2 regions of the Paraburkholderia sp. A1RI_3L genome follow, and region 1 is predicted to be linked to the other one. Evidence: riboswitches for the same ligand, from Rfam matches in the RefSeq annotation. Region 1 holds a riboswitch; the other holds the start of a gene.
What was found. A riboswitch is a leader RNA that binds a small molecule or an ion and turns the genes downstream of it on or off. The one in region 1 is predicted to bind thiamine pyrophosphate.
Positions count from the first base shown of each region.

Region 1 (3,406 bases):
CGTAGTCTTCCAACCGGCACTGGCGCAGCGCTTCGCGGCAGTCGTCGTCGCTGAACGTGTCGCTCGTGGCGGGGTAGGCAAGCGCCGCCTTCAGCGTGCCGATGGGCAGATAGCTTTGCTGCGGGATGAACATCATGCGAGCGCCCACGGGCGCGTCGATCGAGCCGCTGCCGAACGGCCAGAGGCCCGCCAGCGCGCGCAGCAGCGTGCTCTTGCCGGAGCCGGACGGGCCGCGCACGAGCCAGCGCGAAGCGGGCTTGATGGCGACGTCTCGCACGTGCGCGAGCGTTTCGCCGTTGGGCAGCGCGAGCGTGAGGCCGCGCGTGACGAGCTGGCTTTCGTCGACGTAATGGAGGTTGATGCCGCCGTGCTCGGTGGCCGGCAATACGGATTCCTTGAGATGCGGCTGGTGCATCACGCGCTTGAATTCGCGAAGACGGTTGACGGTGGCGCGCCACTCGACCAGGGTGCCGTAACTATTGACGAACCATGACAGCGAGTCGCTCACGGAGCCGAAGGCACCGGCAATCTGCATCAGCGTGCCGAAGCTGATTGCGCCTCCGAAATAACGCGGCGACGCCACGACGATCGGGAAGATATTCGCAATCTGGCCATAGAAGTTGACGACGAAGGAGTACCGCTTCGTGTACTTCATCACGCGCCACCAGTTGTCGCGAATGCGGCTGAAGAGGTCCTTCGCGCTGGCTTCTTCGGTGCGCATGCCGTCGTAGAAGGCGATTTGCTCTGCGTTCTCGCGCAGGCGGATCAGGCCGAAACGGAAGTCGGCTTCAACGCGCTGTTGCTGGTAGTTGATCGACACCAGCGGATGCCCCACCTTGTGCGTGAGGATCGAACCCACTACGGCGTACGCGATAGCGGCCCACAGCATGTAGCCGGGAATCTGGACCGGTGTGCCGCCCAGCATCACCGTCAACGCGCCCGCGGTGCTCCAGAGCACGATCGAGAACCACACGAGGGTGGCGATGGTGGAGATCAGATCGAGGGTGAGGGCAAGCGTCGTGGTCGCGAACGAATCGAGGTCGACGGCGATACGCTGGTCGGGGTTGTCGGTGAGGCGGTCACGCTCGATGCGGTAGAACGTGCCTTCACCCAGCCACTCCTGCAGATACTTCGTGGTGAGCCATTGGCGCCAGCGAAAGCCGAGCATCTGGCGCAGATAACGCGTGTACACCGCGATGATGATGAATGCGAACGCGAGGCCGGTGAAGATCAGCATCAGGTGCGGGAATTCATGCACGTTTTTGCTTTGCAGCGCGTTGTAGAAATCGCGGTTCCAGTTGTTCAACCATGCATTGATGCCCACGAGCAGCAGGTTCATCACGATGATCGCGATCAGCAGACCCCAGGCGATCTTGCGTTCCTCGGACACCCAGTAGGGCTTGATGAGGCTCCACGCCGAGACGCGGTCGGTCTGGCTGGACGTAGGGCTGGAGGTGGGATTGGTCATGAGCTTCCTGATATCGGATTGAGATGCCGGCCCAACGGCGGGTTTGCGGATCCTGACACGGCGCGGGCGGTGAGGGCATTCCCCGCGCGCGGTGACCTGGCGGATTCTGGCCGGCACCGCTTAAACACGCCTTAATCGGGTCCACGGCATTGTGCCAGAGCCCGCCGCGCGTTCCCTATTCGGCGGCCCTGCCGCGCGCCCTGCGGCGTCCTGCCTCGTTTGCGGCGGTTCTGTCTTTTATGGTCTAATGGCCGCTGACGAAACAGGGGTGCTTCGCGCCGGCCGGCAGCACGCGGCGGCCAGCGACGAGGCTGAGAGAGACCCTTCGCACCCGATCCGGGTAATACCGGCGCGGGAAGTTTCGGGAAAGTCCCGCTGGATGCCCATGCGTCCAGTCTCCCGCCGGGCGGCGCTCCTTCATCACATATCGGAGTGCGTCCGGCCGGCCTCGCCAGCCGGTTTCGTCCTTGTGTACGTGTGCAGCCTGCCGTACGGAAAGGATACGATGACCGCTCATTCTCCAGTTCTTTGCTTTCACCGGCGCGTTCGTCGCGCTGCCGCGCTTATGGTCACGCAACGCGCGTCGCTTGGAGCGCGCTCATGAACGCCGCTGTCCGACCGGATTTCGCCGTGGTCGGCGGCGGGCTCTGTGGCCGCCTCGTCGCGTGGCAGCTTGCCGGCGCGGGACATCGCGTGGCGCTTTACGATCGCGGTGACGCCGACGGCAGCAGCTCGGCCGCGTGGGTGGCTGCCGCCATGCTCGCGCCGCTTGCGGAAGCCGCCGTCGCCGAAGTGCTCATTACGGAACTCGGCGTGGCTTCGCTGGAAAGCTGGCCGCGCATCCTGGCCGAATTGCCCGAACCCGTCTTCTTGCAGCGCAACGGGACGCTCGTCGTCTGGCACCATGCCGACCGCGCCGAGGCGCCGCTGTTCGAGCGGCGCGTTCGCGCCAATGCGCCGGCGGGGCTCGTCGAAGGCGGGTTCGTCTCGCTGGCGGGCGCCGAGGTAGGCGACGCGGAACCGGCGCTCGCTGGCCGTTTCGCGAAAGGATGGCTGCTGCCCAACGAAGGTCAGCTCGACAACCGCCAGGCCTTGCGTGCACTCGCGGCCGGGCTCGCCCAGCGTAAGGTCGATACGCATTGGAACAGCGCGGTCGAGGGCACGGCGTATCCCGACGCACGTGTCGTGATCGACTGCCGCGGCCTGGGCGGCAAGCCGGTCTGGCCCACGCTGCGCGGCATTCGCGGCGAGGTGGCGCGCGTGCACGCGCCGGGCATTTCGCTTACGCGGCCCGTGCGGCTGCTGCATCCGCGCTATCCGATCTATATCGCGCCCAAACAGGACGACGTGTACGTGATCGGCGCGACGGAGATCGAAGGCGAAGACATGTCGCCCGTCAGCGTGCGCTCGGCGCTGGAACTGCTGAGCGCGGCGTTTTCGGTGCATCCGGCCTTCGGCGAGGCGCGCATCCTGGAACTGAACTCGCAATGCCGTCCGACCTTGCCCGATCACCGGCCCGCGCTCGTTTGGGATGGCGCACGCACCTTGCGCGTCAACGGCCTGTATCGGCACGGCTACATGATCGCGCCGGAAGTGGCCAACGCAGCAGCGCGCTTCGCACAGACGCTGCTTGAGGGCAGCATCGCGGATGCCGATGCGTTCGCGCAGTGGCGCAGCGACGCCCGCTGGTCCAGCCTTTTTCATCTCGAGCACGCCGAGGAGCCGGTCTGAACGCGATCGAGCCCGCGTGAGCGAACCGACAGAAAGCGAACCATGGATATACACGTGAACCAGAAGCCGTTTTCGTTGCCCGACGGCGCGACCGTTGCCGACGCGCTCGCCGCGTTCGGCGCGCGTCCGCCGTTTGCGGTGGCGCTGAACGGCGATTTCGTCGCGCGCGCGCAGCATGCGGCGCGAGCGCTCCAGCCCGGCGACCGG
Region 1 covers NZ_JARCHA010000001.1:150,661-154,066, reverse strand. Annotated here, with positions in the region: gene PXJ20_RS00750 (ABC transporter ATP-binding protein/permease) at 1-1,468, opposite strand, end outside; TPP riboswitch at 1,723-1,843, shown strand; gene PXJ20_RS00745 (FAD-dependent oxidoreductase) at 2,069-3,199, shown strand; gene thiS (sulfur carrier protein ThiS) at 3,242-3,406, shown strand, end outside.

Region 2 (3,406 bases), on a different contig from region 1:
TATCGATCTCCAGGAAAAATCCGGTCAGTGGCACGCAGGCAGGTCGGCTGCCTGGAGGACGTCACCGCTCGCCGCATTTTCGACGAAGGCGACGACGCCGAACGACCCACGCGAGGCTTTGAGCGCGTCCTGGGCGTCGGCCGGCAAGGCGATCTCGCGCTCGATGTGCGCATGTCCCGCATCCAGCGCGACAGGGCCGATCCATTGGCGCACCACGCGATCGTGATGCAGGGTCGCACCGCTGTTCTCGCCGGCGCGCACCTGCGTCGTGAGCGCGTTCTCGTAGACGGCCACGTAGGCGTCGAGCGGACCACGCTCGCGTGCGCCGTGAGCCGTGAATTGCGCATCGACCACGACATGCATCGGTTGCGTCGACGCTGCCGCGCCCATTACGCCCATTACTGAGGAAGCCGAATCAGTACCAGCCGGTTCGAGCGTGATCGTGATGTCGGCTGCGGCCGGTTCAGAGCGCACCTGCGCGACGAGTGCATCGAAACTCGCGGCATGCGACCAGTTGCGCAACTCGCGTCCCGAAACGAACACTTCGGGCGTGTAGACGAGATGACCTCCGGCGCGCTCGGCGAGACCTTGTTGGCGTTCCGTAAAACTGTGCCGCGAAAAGCGATCGGTCCACCCGAGGCTGTTCCAGTAATCGACGTGCAGCGCGAGCGGCACCACCCCGCTCGCCGTGCCGCCGTCTTTCCACTGGCTCAGCCAATGGTCCGCGGGCGGGCAACTGCTGCAACCTTCGCTGCTGTAGAGCTCGACGAGCGCGACACGATGCGCCGGGCTACGCGCCGTGCAGACCGACGCAGCCTGCGCCGCGCCGCTCACCGCCCATACGAGCGAGAGCGCCAACGCCCGTATGCACCGCGTGCTCATCCATCCGTATCTGGTCTGCATCACCGGCTCCAATCGAGGAAACTGCACGTTGGTCGGTGGTGTGAGCCACTTATGACAGCGCCAGCGAAAATTTTTTGTGCCGACGCAAACGCAATGCCGATAGCAGCCACGAGCCGGTATACGGACGCGGTGCTATGATGAATTCGTTCCATCTGCTCAATGCCTCGCGCGACACGCGCTTGCGCTAACGCCTGTTTCTCCCATGCCCGCGCCCCGCACCCGAATGCCGAGTCTCATGCGTCGCCACCGCCGAACGGGCGTGGCGAGCGCACGCGCTCGCCGTACGTTCGCGCGAGCGTGCCTTGCCGGTCTTGCCGTCGCGCCGCTCTCCACCGCCCGGCGCCCGATCTGAACCAGCCCTCCCTCAAGCTTATGGAGCCGGCCGGTCGGGCTCCGGGCCAGTCGCATCCGCAAGCTTTTCTTTTCTGGATCGAACAGGAGAACCGCTGTGAAGAAGAAAAAGATCTGCTATCTGACCGAGCTCGAAGTGGCCCGCCTGACGAAATTTGCGGCCGAGCCCGCGCTCGCGCATCAACGTCAACCATTGCTCGATGAGTTGCTGGAGCATGCGGCCATCGTGGATGCGCACGAGATTGCGCGTAATGTGGTGACGATCGGATCGCAGGTCGTGCTGCTCGACGAACAGACGGGCGAATCCATGACGTGGACCGTCGTCTACCCACCGCAGGCCGACGTGGCGCACGGACGGCTCAACGTGTTTTCGCCTGCGGGCCACGCGCTGCTTGGTGCGAAGCGTGGCGAGCACATTCACTTCACGACGCCGGGCGGCGTGCAGAAGGCGATGAAGGTCGACAAGATCCTGTATCAGCCCGAGGCGGCCAACGACACCGCGTCGTGAAATTGCCGCGGCGCAGCGCCGCCTCTGGTGCGCCGAAAAGGTCTGGCAGCGGGTCCAGATGCCTATACAGGACCGGTACAAGGCGGGGTGCGGAACGGGTTGCCAAGCTGCAACCGCCCGGTGTATCTTGACGGCTGCTTGCGCGGGGGTCCTGCGTCGGCGTCGCTTCGGCGACGCTTGCCGCGGGTGAGAAATACCCTTTGAACCTGATCTGGATAATGCCAGCGCAGGGAAGCGTCCGGGTTTCGCCTCGGTTTCATCGGCTTTCGGGCCACCTCTTCTCGCGAAATCCGTCCACGTTCATTTCGTCTCCTGCGTAGCGAACCCACATCAGGAGAGATGCATGAACGCGAACCCAAAATTCCTTTCCGCTGACGCGCGTGTGGACGCCGCCGCCGTCGAACCGCTGCCGAACTCACGCAAGGTCTACGTGACCGGCTCGCAGCCCGACATCCGCGTGCCGATGCGCGAAATCACCCAGGCCGACACGCCCACGGCGTTCGGCGGCGAGAAGAATCCACCCGTCTACGTTTACGACACCTCCGGTCCCTACACCGACCCCGAAGCGCGCATCGACATCCGCGCGGGTCTGCCCGCGCTGCGCCAGCGCTGGATCGAAGCACGCGGCGACACGGAAGCGCTGCCGGGCCTCTCGAGCGCCTACGGCCGCGAGCGTGCCGCCGACGCCGCCACCGCCGAACTGCGCTTTCCGGGCCTGCACCGCACGCCGCGCCGCGCGAAAGCCGGCCGCAACGTCACGCAGATGCACTACGCGCGCCAGGGCATCGTCACGCCGGAAATGGAGTACATCGCGATCCGCGAGAACCAGCGCCGCGCCGAATATCTGGAAAGCCTGCGTGCGAGCGGCCCGAACGGCGAAAAGCTCGCCGCGATGATGGGCCGTCAGCATCCGGGCCAGGCGTTCGGCGCCACGGCGTTCGGTGCAAACGCGCCGAAAGAGATCACGCCCGATTTCGTGCGCGAGGAAGTGGCGCGCGGCCGTGCCATCATCCCGGCGAACATCAATCACCCGGAAACGGAGCCGATGATCATCGGCCGCAACTTCCTCGTGAAGATCAACGCGAACATCGGCAACTCGGCGGTGACGTCGTCGATCGGCGAGGAAGTGGACAAGATGACGTGGGCCATCCGCTGGGGCGGCGACACGGTCATGGATCTCTCCACCGGCAAGCACATTCATGAAACGCGCGAATGGATCATTCGCAACAGCCCGGTGCCCATCGGTACGGTGCCGATCTATCAGGCGCTCGAAAAGGTTCACGGCAAAGCAGAAGAACTCACGTGGGAAATTTTCCGCGACACGCTGATCGAGCAGGCCGAGCAAGGCGTGGACTACTTCACGATCCACGCCGGCGTGCGCCTGCCTTACGTGCCGATGACAGCCAGGCGCATGACCGGCATCGTGTCGCGCGGCGGCTCGATCATGGCCAAGTGGTGTCTCGCGCATCATCGCGAAAGCTTCCTGTACGAGCACTTCGAAGAGATCTGCGAAATCATGAAGGCGTACGACGTGAGCTTCTCGCTGGGCGACGGCCTGCGTCCCGGCTCCATCTACGACGCCAACGACGAAGCGCAACTGGCCGAACTCAAGACGCTCGGCGAGCTCACGCAGATCGCGTGGAA
Region 2 covers NZ_JARCHA010000003.1:284,586-287,991, reverse strand. Annotated here, with positions in the region: gene PXJ20_RS11090 (cytochrome b/b6 domain-containing protein) at 1-1, opposite strand, end outside; gene PXJ20_RS11085 (DUF1223 domain-containing protein) at 25-903, opposite strand; gene PXJ20_RS11080 (GreA/GreB family elongation factor) at 1,352-1,762, shown strand; TPP riboswitch at 1,897-2,013, shown strand; gene thiC (phosphomethylpyrimidine synthase ThiC) at 2,106-3,406, shown strand, end outside.
Region 2: another riboswitch for thiamine pyrophosphate. It lies ahead of thiC (phosphomethylpyrimidine synthase ThiC); the one in region 1 lies ahead of PXJ20_RS00745 (FAD-dependent oxidoreductase).